Regions from separate parts of the Pseudoalteromonas sp. CR1 genome, predicted to be linked through region 3. Evidence: predicted binding sites of a transcription regulator. Region 3 holds the regulator's gene; each other region holds the start of a gene.

What was found. Region 3 encodes sigma-54, which starts transcription at its own class of promoters, with help from an activator protein. Its sites were predicted from a motif close to GTTGGCACGNNNNTNGNNT; they were not measured.
Region 1: the regulator sigma-54 is predicted to act here: its motif matches at 1,768-1,786, upstream of KZZ04_RS01055 (EF-hand domain-containing protein).
Region 2: the regulator sigma-54 is predicted to act here: its motif matches at 1,366-1,384, upstream of fliE (flagellar hook-basal body complex protein FliE).
Region 4: the regulator sigma-54 is predicted to act here: its motif matches at 1,550-1,568, upstream of KZZ04_RS07105 (DUF2726 domain-containing protein).

Annotation. Positions count from the first base shown of each region.
Region 1 is NZ_JAHXRM010000001.1:219,040-222,165, forward strand. It holds gene KZZ04_RS01035 (amidohydrolase) at 1-417, opposite strand, end outside; gene KZZ04_RS01040 (calcium-binding protein) at 585-821, opposite strand; gene KZZ04_RS01045 (EF-hand domain-containing protein) at 830-1,066, opposite strand; gene KZZ04_RS01050 (hypothetical protein) at 1,247-1,474, opposite strand; gene KZZ04_RS01055 (EF-hand domain-containing protein) at 1,499-1,732, opposite strand; gene KZZ04_RS01060 (sensor histidine kinase KdpD) at 2,041-3,126, shown strand, end outside.
Region 2 is NZ_JAHXRM010000001.1:438,197-441,322, reverse strand. It holds gene fliF (flagellar basal-body MS-ring/collar protein FliF) at 1-972, opposite strand, end outside; gene fliE (flagellar hook-basal body complex protein FliE) at 993-1,325, opposite strand; gene KZZ04_RS02050 (sigma-54 dependent transcriptional regulator) at 1,484-2,950, opposite strand; gene KZZ04_RS02045 (PAS domain-containing sensor histidine kinase) at 2,947-3,126, opposite strand, start outside.
Region 3 is NZ_JAHXRM010000001.1:15,861-18,986, forward strand. It holds gene rapZ (RNase adapter RapZ) at 1-442, opposite strand, end outside; gene ptsN (PTS IIA-like nitrogen regulatory protein PtsN) at 462-914, opposite strand; gene hpf (ribosome hibernation promoting factor) at 919-1,206, opposite strand; gene KZZ04_RS00110 (RNA polymerase factor sigma-54) at 1,233-2,732, opposite strand; gene lptB (LPS export ABC transporter ATP-binding protein) at 2,802-3,126, opposite strand, start outside.
Region 4 is NZ_JAHXRM010000006.1:11,450-14,575, reverse strand. It holds gene KZZ04_RS07115 (regulatory signaling modulator protein AmpE) at 1-95, opposite strand, end outside; gene mtnN (5'-methylthioadenosine/S-adenosylhomocysteine nucleosidase) at 96-803, opposite strand; gene KZZ04_RS07105 (DUF2726 domain-containing protein) at 917-1,510, opposite strand; gene folE2 (GTP cyclohydrolase FolE2) at 1,615-2,535, opposite strand; gene arcB (aerobic respiration two-component sensor histidine kinase ArcB) at 2,751-3,126, shown strand, end outside.

The DNA.
Region 1 (3,126 bases), 200 kb from region 3:
GTTCCAGCCACGGCCGATGATCCAACCTTGTTTGCCTTGCGCAAATTGCTTTAATTTATTTGTAACGTCATCAACCGACTTCGCACCGCGTACATCTAACTGCGATAAGTTATCGCCTAGCCCAATAACATGGCCATGGGCATCAATTAAGCCGGGTAGTAATGTGTTGCCTTTCGCGTCTATTAGCTTGGCATCTGGAAAGCTTTCTTTGAGTATGTCGCCGCCTACTTTAACAACCTTGCCATCTTTTATAACCAAAGTGCTAAATTGTTGAAGCTCGCCTTTTTGCATTTTGCCTTTATGAAGCGGAGTATAACCATTGGCATTATAAATAACTTTGGTTTGCGCAATCGCAAAGCTAGATCCTGCACAGAGACTGGCAAGTATAAGTGGTTTAAGTAATTTTTTGAGTAACATAGTGCACTGATTTGTTATTTTTAGTGCAATAACACTAGCAAACTCTTTTTTAGAATACCAATAGGATGCGATAAGCTCGTAAAATAGACAGTTAAAGCTAAGCTAGCTGCTTAGCTATTAAATTAATTGCCTAAAACGTTAGGTTAAAAAGGTTAATTAAATTTGTGCTACTTGCTGGCATATAAATGGTATTCGCTCAGTGTTAGCCGGCCGTCTTTATCTTGGTCGTAACTTACAAATTTAGACCACAAGGCTGGGTCTATTGAGGCTTCAGAGCGAGTTAAAAATCCGTCTTTATTTCTGTCTATTTTTTTAAATTGGTTATTAATGCTGTCACTGATGGCAAAACTTGATGCGCTAAATACCAGTAGAGCGCATAAAATAAAAAAGTGTATGGGATTCATTAAAGTACTCAGTAAAGATTGTTAGTAAGGTAATTTTTAAATTCAATTAATGAAATTTGTTTATCTTGATTTTTATCCCACATTATAAACGTGCTAAGTAACTGGGGCTGGCGTTCTAGTTCGTTATGAGTAAGGTAACCGTTTTTATCAGTATCGAGGTGATCAAAGCGCTGTTTTACATCAAGTGCAGAAGCATTAAAACTTAAAAGCAACGCTATGGTGGTTACAAAGTAACGTATCTTCATGGTAGTCCTTCCAAAAGGTTAATTAAGTTGTATTGAATAATGAGGTATTACGCTTAATTAGATAAAGCACTTGCCATAATTTAACTCCCAACATTAAATCCTTTTACACATTCCCTCAGGGATTATGGCAAATGCTTTAGTACACTTTACAAGTTAAAAGCTTAAGCAAAACTTAATCTGTTATGGCTTAAAGTTTTCAAACTCTGCTTTAGAGATCATCTCGTCGTTGTCTTCGTCTAAATCGGTAAACTGTCTAAGTAGCTCTTTATCTTGCTTAGCTTCAACAAACGAGATACTTCCGTCCATGTTTGTATCTAAGTGTGCAAATCGCACGGCCGAAGGAGAAGCTAATACCGTTGCACTGATAGCTAAAAATAATAATAAAAAAGCAGCAATAAGTTGTTTCATAATTTCATTCCTTTTGAAGTTAATTTATTGAATAAATTTTCTGAATTCATTTAGCGACAACTGACCATTTTGGTCTGTGTCTATTTGTGCAAAGTTTTCCTTAAGCACGGCGTCCATTTTTGCCTCGGCTTCGCTTAACAGGCCGTTGCTGTCCTTATCTAGTTCATTAAACGTAGCGTCAACGTCCATAGCGTATGCGCCTGTATTCACAAAACCCAACGCAAGTAATGTTGAAAAAACCAAAGTGTTAATGTTCATGTGTATTTCCCTATTAAATTTATTTATTACACCCATTACAAAAAGGGTGCCAAATTTTATTTTTATTTACTTTCAATGAGTTGTGTTTTTTAGTTTGGGTTTGTAGGTAAAAATTACACTGACTGTGTGTAATTTTGTGTAAATACAGCAACAGGGTTGAAGGTATTTTTTGTGATCTTAGTTAAATCAATCAGTTGTGCTGTTGCTGTTTAGCAACATTATGGCGATTTAAAATGAATATGGTTCAGCATGTGTATAGGCGGTATTGATAATAATAGGCGAGTTATTTACTTACAGAGTTTACTGCAATGGCTGCAACGTTTGCTAAACATTACAATGCAATGCTTAATTGGCGCCCTAATTTAATAGGGCAGTTTGCTTTAAGCATGCTGCTGTCGTTATTGCCACTCTCTATTGTGGTTATTGTTTTTTTAAATGCGTTAAATAAACAGCTAGCAACCACCCAGCAAATTGTGAGTAACCATTACCAGCTCACAAAATCGTTCGCTAATTTAAAGCAAGACCTTAATAGCCTTGAACGCGCAACAAGGCAAAATTGGGTGTTAAAAAGTGATGCGCTCAACACCCTCATTGTTGATAAATGGCAATCGTCTGTGCAGAGCATAAATGAACTCAAATACATTAATGCAAACCCAGACTACATAAACCAATGGACACAGCTTTTAACTATTTTGCAAACAGCACAACACCAGCTCGTTGAGAAAAAACAGCAAAAAGCAGCGCTCTTTTTACCCATAAGCGAGTCAATTACAGAGCTCACAGTGTGGCTCAAAAATAAAAACGAAGAGCAAATAACCCATAACCAAAACGAGCTAGCCAGCCTACAAGCGTCGTTTATAAATTGGCTAGTGGCACTTATTCCTCTTACTTTATTGGTTGGCGGCGGCTTTTTATGGCGTATAAGTTTGCGCTTAAAAGGGCTTACTAGGGTTATTGATAAGCTCGGGCAGGGGGATTGGCAGCAAAAGATAGCAGTAAAAGGCTCGTCAGAGTTAGTCGAACTCGGAGAAAAACTACAGTGGGTACAAACTCAGCTGTATATGCTTGAGCAACAAAAGGATACGTTTTTACGCCACGTAACACACGAACTTAAAACACCACTTGCCTCTATGGTTGAAGGAACCGATTTACTCACCGATGAAATTGTTGGCCCTATTAATAACGAACAAAAAGCGGTGCTTTCCCTTATAACTCAATCTACGGTGCGCCTTCGCATGATGATAGATAGCCTACTCAGTTATAACGCTATTAGAGCAACAATAAACAGCTCAAGCGAGGTTAATATTAATCATTTAATTAAAAAAATTAATGGTCATTTTGAGCATCGTCTAACGGCTCGAAAGCAACTTATTCAGTGGCAAAACTCTGTTTCA
Region 2 (3,126 bases), 420 kb from region 3:
ACCTACCGCTAAACCGCCTATATTATTTTCTTCAAACGTTGTTTCGCTTCTTACTGCTGGCAGATCTGGGTTGTAGCGCTTTTGCGTTTCTTCAATGGCACTAAAATCCATGCTTAAATCAACTTGTGCAGTGTAGTTTGCAAGCCCTACGACGGGAATTAGAATGCTATCAATTTTTTCAAGATACTCTTGTTCACGCTTGCGCTCTATGTCGTACTCTTTGCGCGAACGTGCCGCAAGAGACGTTTGTGAGCCAGAATTTAATAAGCGACCATTTTGATCCGTTACCGTTACACGAGCTGGCTCTAAACCTTGTACAGCCGATGCAACCATATCAACAACAGAGTCTACTTCTTCGCTGTCAAGTGAACGCCCTCGCTTAAGAGTCAATACAACGGTAGCTGAAGGTTTTTTCTCTCTGCGCGCAAATACATTTTCTTTTGGGATGGCAAGTAATACACGTGCGCGAGTAATGTTGTTAAGCTCTTCAATTGTACGTGCGAGTTGTTGCTCACGACCATGCTTTAAGCGTTCGCGCTCTAAGCGTTGACTTACACCAAAGCCCATGTCTTGCATGATGATATCTGAACCCGATGTAGGCCCTTGCTCTAACCCTTCACGAGTCATTAACAGCTTAATGTTTTGATATTCGGTTTCAGGGACAAGTACCACATTACCATCAACTTGATATTCAATTTTTTGTGCATCTAAAAAGTCGAGCGTTTGTATTAGCTCTTCTGTTTGCATTTTACCAAGCGGGCGCATATCTGGCTGGCGAGCCCAAATAATGATGAATATAGCAATTGCTAAACAAATGCCTAAAGCAATAACAAGCGTTACTTGGCGCAATAAATCAACACCGTTTAACGAACTTAAATAGCCAGATTTTTGTTCTTGTTGATCGTCGCTATCGCTTTGGTCAATATCACCAGTAGCAAGTGCAAGATCGGTTGATTGATTGGATTGCGCCACAATAATTCTCCACTACCTAGTTAAACAGGCATGTTCATGATTTCTTTGTAAGCTTCAACAAGTTTATTACGAACTTGTACTGTCGCTTCAAATGCCACTGACGATTTTTGAGATGCAATCATCGCTTCAGCCAAAGAGACGCTTCTGTCGCCGGTCTCTACTGCAACCACTTTTTGCTTAGCATCTTGCTGTAAACCGTGCACAGTATTAATTGCATCTGACAGCATGTCGCCAAATTGAGCCGTTGATGAGGCTTGTGTTTTTACTGGCAGTCGTTCAACTTGATTACTAAGACCAGCCTCTAAAGCCATTGATTGCATTTCTTGAAATACAGCGCTATTTTGAATTTTCATAATTTTTCTCTGACAGTGCAGTTAACTCTTAATATAGATAAAGCACAAACCATGCCAAATAATAAGTGTTAACTTTCAATAACTTAAAGTTTAATTTTGTGAGTCAGAGTTTTGACAGCCCTTAAATTCAATAACTGAATCAAGGGCTAAATGTGAGGCTACGCAGGAAGTGAAATACCTAAGTCGCGCATTTGCGCTAGTTTATAACGCAGAGTCCGAGGGCTAATACCGAGGGTTTCAGCAACATCTTTTCGTTTACCTTGGCATCTTGCTAACGTTTCTAAAATGATACGGTGTTCTTTATCTTTGAGCTCATCTTTATAACTGCCCGTATCAACAGCTAATAAGTCTTGTTTTGGCAGCTCTACTAATGATGACTTTTCATCATAATAAGCCGAGCTAGTAGGGCCATGCTCAATACTTTTATCAGAAGTGTTCGCCTGAGACTGATTAGCACTTTGTGTGCTAATCGATGTAGGCGTCATTACAAAATCTGTTGCGGCTATGTTTTCAATGAAAATAGCATGCTCATTAATAGTATTACCAGTCCTAAGTATAAGCGCACGTTGTATAACGTTATCAAGCTCACGCACATTACCTGGCCAAGAGTGAGCAAGTAATTTTTTCTCTGCGCCACTATCGAGGTAAGCCATAGGCTCTTTGCTTTTGCTTAAATGGCGTTCAATTAAATGTTTAGCCAATACAATAATATCCCCTGGGCGCTGATTGAGCGGTCGCCACATTAATGGAAACACGTTAAGTCTGTAATATAAATCTTCTCTAAATTGATTCTCGCTTACCGCTTCTTTTAGGTCACGGTTACTTGTTGCAAGTATGCGTACATCTAACTGAATTGTCTTGCGTCCACCCAAGCGCTCCACTTCGCGCTCTTGCAAAACGCGTAATAATTTAGCTTGTAATCCAAGATCCATCTCAGTTATTTCGTCGAGCAAGATAGTTCCGCCTTGCGCTTGCTCAAACTTACCAGGGCATGCTTGAATTGCACCTGTAAACGCGCCTTTCTCATACCCAAATAAAGTTGCTTCTAACATGTTTTCAGGAATTGCTGCACAGTTAATTGCAACAAACGGCTCATCGCATCGATTCGATTTATCATGTATGTAGCGAGCTAACACTTCTTTACCAGAACCACTAGGACCAAGCACCATTACACTTGCATCGGAACGTGCCACTCTACTTGCCAATTCTAATAACTGAATACTACTTGGATCGGCAACAATAGGACCGTCTGTCTCTTTGGCTTTTTCAGGTAAGTAGCGGCTTACCATATTGAGCAAAACTTCAGGTGCAAACGGCTTTGCCATGTAATCAATCGCACCTAAGCGCATAGCTTCAACGGCATCATCTATGGTGGCGTACGCCGTCATCATTAAAACAGGTAGCTCAGGGTGGTTAAGCTTAATACTTCGTAGTAAATCTAAACCACTCATAGTCCCCATTTGTACATCACTCACCACCAGCGAAAATTGCTCTTTTTTAAGCAAAAGCATGGCTTGCTCTGCACAATTAGCCGCAATGCATTCAATCCCCGACATTTCGAGTGTATCAATTAAGGCTTCACGAAGCCCTGCATCATCTTCTACAACTAAAATAGTGTTACTCATAATGATTCCTCTAATTTAGATGCGGTGCGAATAGGTAAAAGCAAACTAAAACATGCTCCACCGCCTTTATTATTGGTCACTTCAACACGTCCTTGATGTGCGTTTGCAACTGAACTCACAACAGCAAGCCCTAATCCCGTACCTTGACTTTTAGTGGTATAAAACGGTTCAAATAT
Region 3 (3,126 bases):
TCGATTCAGCGAGTTGATGAACACTCAAGTCGCTGGTATCTATCATGTAATCGGCACGAGTAGTTAGCACGTCAAGTAGTTCTTTTTCTTTTTTTATGGCTAAATCAAGCGGAAGCGAATCGATTGATAGAGGGTGCAAACGTCTTGTTTCTGAAAAACGTTTTATTAATGTTTGATCTTCACTGTCTAAATAAAATAGTGTTGGTTTTGTAAAACCCGGTAAATATTCAATAATGTGATTAAATTCATCTTGTTCTTTTGGCAAGTTTCGCACATCGATGCTAACGGCGATTTTATCGTAGTTATCAGAAACGCTTCTTACCAAAGAAGGTAATAAATTTACAGGGATGTTATCTACGCAATAATAACCTAGATCTTCAACAACGCGTAAAGCAACCGACTTACCAGAACCAGAACGGCCACTTATGATAATCAACTCCATTAATCACCCTTTAAATTTATTACGATTGGTCAACAATAATTTGATACAGCTCGGCGTCCGATTTAGCACAGCGTAGCTGTTTGCAAAATTCTTTGTTTTTTAGTTTATCAGCTATCGTCGCTAGCGTCTTTAAGTGTTGCTGGTTATCACCATCAGGTACGATGAGTGCAACAAAAATATCAACTGGTCGATTGTCTATAGCATCAAAGTTAATCGGTGTTTCACTTACTAATACTAATGCTAAAGGTTCTTGTGCGCCGCTCATTCGACCATGTGGAATAGCTATGCCTCTTCCTATTCCTGTGCTACCTAGCTTTTCGCGAGTTAATAAAGCGCCCAAAATATCTTGTTGAGACAAATACGGTAATTTATCGTGAGCAAGCTCGCTAATAAACTCTAAAATTCTTTTTTTACTATTAAAAAGGACCGCAGCTTTGCTGCAGTCCTGGCATATAAGTGAACTTAGTTTCATCATATTAGTGTCGAGCAAGCTTCTCTTTGTGTTTAATTACTTGACGGTCAAGCTTATCAATCAATGAATCAATCGCTGCATACATATCTTGATGTTCAGTGGATGCGAATAATTCAGCGCCACTTACATGAATAGTTGCTTCTGCTTTTTGATTTAATTTTTCTATATCAAGAATGACATGAACATTATTAATATGATCAGAGTGCCTTTCTAGCTTCGCAAATTTGGTATTTATATAGTCTCTTAATGAATCAGTTAGTTCTACATGACGACCAGTTAAATTTAGTTGCATAAGCATTACCCTCTTTGTTTAGCGTCTTAGATCAGACTCTTTCGCTGATTTGACGGTGGAATAGCAAGAGATTCGCGGTATTTTGCGATTGTACGTCTTGCTACTTTAATTCCTTGCTCAGCCAATATATCCGCAATTTTGCTATCACTCAATGGTTTTGCTGAGTTTTCTGCTGCGATTAGTTTTTTGATAAGTGCTCGTATCGCTGTGGATGAACATTCTCCACCATTTTCGGTGCTTACATGGCTTGAGAAAAAGTATTTAAGCTCAAATATTCCACGCGGTGTGTGCATGTACTTTTGAGTCGTTACGCGCGAAATTGTCGATTCGTGCATTTCTACCATTTCGGCTACATCATTTAAAACCATAGGTTTCATGGCTTCTGGACCGTGTTCAAAAAAACCTTGTTGTTGCTTTACGATACAGTTAGTTACTTTTAAAAGCGTGTCGTTTCTGCTTTCTAAACTTTTAATAAACCATTTAGCTTCTTGTAAATGTGAGCGAATAAACTGGCTATCACCGCTCGACTTAACTGTACGCGACATTGCAGCATATTGGCTGTTTACACGAATTTTTGGCATGCTGTCTGGGTTTAGTTCAACCACCCAGCGGCCTTTAATTTTCTTAACTGACACATCTGGTATTACATATTCAGACTCTTCTCGCACTATTGTGTCTGCAGGCTTTGGGTTAAGCGTATGAATAAGTGTCATTACTTCTTTAAGCTCATCTTCTTTGAGCTTCGTTTTTTTCATTAATGTACGATAGTCGCGAGCAGCTAACAAATCTATGTGCTCGGTTAAAATCATTTTTGTTTCGTCAATAAAAGGGGTGCCTTTATCAAATTGATTTAACTGAATACATAAACATTCTTGTAAGCTTCGTGCTGCAATACCAACAGGGTCAAATAATTGAATACGCTTTAAAACTGCTTCTATTTCATCAAGTTCAACCTCAACGTCATCGTCGTTATCTTGATTAAAGCTCTCTAAAATTTCTTCACAGCTGAGGGTTAATATGCCTGAGTCGTCCACGGCTTCAACTATTGCAATAGCAATCGCTTCATCCGTAGGGCTAAATGGCGTTAGTTGTAATTGCCACATTAAGTATTCGTGAAGCGTTTCAGTCGATGCACCTTGATAAATAGACTCATCTTCAGGCATGGGGCCTGAAGACGATGCTGGGGCGGCACTCATGTACTCATCCCAGCTAACGTCCATTGCCATGTCGTCACTGACGGTATCTTTTGCAAGGGCTTCACCACTGTCTTGTTCATACTCACTGGGGGCTTCATCGGCAGATGCACTTACTGTCACTTCATCATTATCTGCTTTTTGCTCATTTTTGCCTGCTAGGTCATCGGCATAGTCTTGCTCCTCAACCTCAAGTAATGGGTTGCTGTCGAGCGCTTCTTGTATTTCTTGCTGAAGATCCAATGTGCTTAATTGCAGCAAGCGAATAGCTTGTTGCAACTGAGGTGTCATTGTAAGTTGCTGGCCCATGCGCAGCTGTAGTGATTGCCTCATGTATCTCTAACAATCCTTTTAAGTTGTTATAATTAATACTAGCAGATGCATACAAATAAGGCGTAAATGTTACAGCCTAAATTGCTCGCCTAAATATACATCGCGTACAGTTTTATCGTTTAATACGTGTTCAGGGGCACCAGAAGCAATCAGTTCCCCATGAGAAACAATGTAGGCTTTTTCGCAAACATCAAGGGTTTCTCTTACATTATGGTCTGTTATTAATACACCAATACCACGGTTTTTAAGGTGTTCAATAATTTTTTTAATATCCAACACTGAAATAGGGTCAACGCCGGCAAACGGTTCGTCTAATAAAATAAACTTTGGATCTGCAGCTAAAGCACGTGCAATCTCTACTCGGCGACGCTCTCCGCCCGATAGTGCCATACCT
Region 4 (3,126 bases), on a different contig from region 3:
TGGTACCAACTAACGAGTGGTAAAAAGCGCTCAGCAAGGAGCGCTATTATGAATACAATAAAGTCCAAATGGTTTTGAACAATATTGCTAAGCATTTACAGTGTTACAGCCGTTAGCTTTTCAAGCAGAGCAACAACCATTTTAGATGAGTTAATTGATGCTGTTTCTAGGTACTCTTCAAATGATTGTGGCGATTCTTTACCTGCAATATCAGACATTGAACGAATAACAACAAAAGGTGTTTCAAGCGTATGACAGGTTTGCGCAATAGATGCACCTTCCATTTCTACTGCAAGCATTGATGGGAAGTCGCTGCGCGCTTTATCAATACGAACAGGGTCACACATAAAAGTATCGCCAGTACAAATAAGGCCAACCAAGGTTTTAACTTCGCTAATTTGTGCAATAGTTTGTTGTGCTGCTTCAACCAATTTAGGATGCGCAACAAAACCTGCAGGCATTTGCGGTACTTGGCCAATTTCGTAGCCAAAAGCGGTTACGTCTACATCGTGGTGACGAACTTCTGACGATATGACGACATCGCCAACACTTAATGATGGATCAAAACCGCCAGCAGAGCCGGTGTTAATAACACAATCAGGTTTAAAGTTATCAATAAGTAATGTAGTTGCAATGCTTGATGCTACTTTGCCAATACCTGATTGAACAAGAGTAACTGTACAACCCGCTAATTCACCAGTGTAAAATGTAAAACCTGCTTTAGTTAAAATAGCTGGGTTTTGCATTGCTTCACGCAATATTTTAACTTCTGGCTCCATTGCGCCAATAATACCAACATTCATAGTATTTGATTCCTGAGTTTGAATAGCATGATTATACGTGAAGTTAACAATAAAAAACAAAAAAGCGAGACATTTAAAATGCTCGCTTTAATGCAAGTTTAGTTACCTGATAATTATATTTCGGCTAATGCTGTTGAATGGGCTTTAGCTTGTGAAGGTGATAAAACGGCAGGTTTGTGAACTCGATTGCGCAATGGGCGCTGTGCTGTCGGTGCAGGTTTGCCTAACTTAAACATAATGGCATCGCGTACTTCTGACGGACGATAGCCTGCTTTTACCTTCATGCGAATATGTGGAATACCTGCAGCTTCTAAGGCGCCATTCACAAACCAGTCGCGCTGTGCTTTGTGGCCATCTTTGTTGGCGTTATTTACTAAATCAACGGCGGCAACTATGGTCATCTTTTCTTTGTCGATTAACACAAAATCAAGCTGCTTATTTTTGGCTTTGGCAATAGCAGCGCGTTTTGATTTAGGTGATAAGCCTTCTTTGCAGTCGATGACATCAATAAGCTTAACTCGGCTCACAATTTTGTATTGATCGCCAATAGCACGCTCTAATAGATTTAAAAAGGCGCTTTCTACTTGCGTAAATACGCTTTGTTTACGTTTGAAAGGATAAGGATTACCGCCGTCGTCACTAAATTTTGACGCGGCAATTGATGCACCTACCACTAATACTAAAATCGACAATAAAGCGAATTCCATACGGTAACTCCATAACAACAAATTGACACTGTTTTGTTAAAGCAAATACTGTGCCTAAGTTGTATCTGAATTACCGAATGGCGATTTAAGTTGACGCAGGTGTTTTATGCTTTATACCCGCCATTGATACCTTTCACAGCAACAGCTACGGCATCGTGTGCATGAAGCGATTCGTAATGGTTTATTTGTAGCCAGTAATCTGCGTAACTGTCTACTTCTAATATTGCTTTAATTTTACGTGCTGCATCTTCGCAAAACATTAAATTTTGACCATTTAAACGGGCAAATTCTTGTTCATCTTCACGCTTTACTGCCGCTTGTACGGGGGTTTTTAGCTCGTCTTCAAGGGTGTTTATTAAGTTAACTACATCAAACTCCTGGATGTTGCTATCGAGTTTAACTTTTACGTTAGCAATTGAGCGTTGCGAGTGAGGTGTTGCCACTATGCCTTGTGTTGTGCCAAGCCAATCAAGTACGTCTTTTTGGTTGAGTGTGTCTTGGTTAAACTTTTCGCTGAATGCGTTTTGTATCAGCTGGCGTGCAAGTGCTGCCGAACAAGGGCAAGTAGATGAGTAGGTAACATCAACAGTTAGCTCGTAACTAATAATATTGTTTTCAATTGTACTTGTCAGTGTAATTGGATAGCTTTTCCAGCCAGCTTTCCCACTTAATAGAGACTTGCGGCGAAGTGGAAGCTCAAATTTAAACTCAATTTGCGCCTTATTACTCAAGCCTTCATGGCTTGATATAAAGGTATCAAGCGCTTGGCCAATTGTTTTAGGATTTACTTGTTGCTCTGTTGAGAGTAAATCAAGCGCTAAAAATAAGCGCGACATATGAATGCCTTTGGCGTCTTCTTTATGTAAGTTTACGAATGCGCGCGCTTTAGCATTAACGGTAACAGGGCTTAAATCACGCGATTCAAAAATAAATGGCAGTTCAATTTCACCCATGCCAACCCAGTCTAATTTACCTGTTTGTAATGCGGGAGCGGTGTCGGCTATATCGGGCATATTGGTTTGCATGCTATGTTACTCGTTATTGGCAATGATAAGGCGCCTTATTTTACACGAAATAATCAGTGGCTGAAACGAGGACTTTATTGCCAGTCAAAATCGCGTATGAATTTTTACTGTTTTTGTCGCACAACACGAAAATAGCGAATAGAAAAATGCTAAAATCTGTAAAATAGCATTGCCTTACTTATATTTAAGCAAACAGCAAAGAGATAAAACTACGTATGACCGATTATTCTTTGAGCCCTTGGGTTCGGGTGCTTTCAAGTTCTATAGCGCGATTTGGCGAGTTAAAAACGGCTGCCATTTGTTACGCTTTATTTTTAGCTGCGTCTCTTATTTTATCGAGTATGTTTTATTACGTAGCGATAGGTGAATTGTTTCTTGTAGATATTTTGGCTGTGGTATTTTTTTCAGCTGTAGTGTCACCTCTAATTATTAGCGTACTTATAAACTCAATTCGTCAGTTAGACGCTTCATACGCCTACTTAGATAGCGCAACCAAACAAGAAAAACTATTAAACCAAACACTTAAAGATAATATTAATCGGCTTAATATTGAAATAGATGAACGTAAAATGGCCTTTCATGCCAAACATC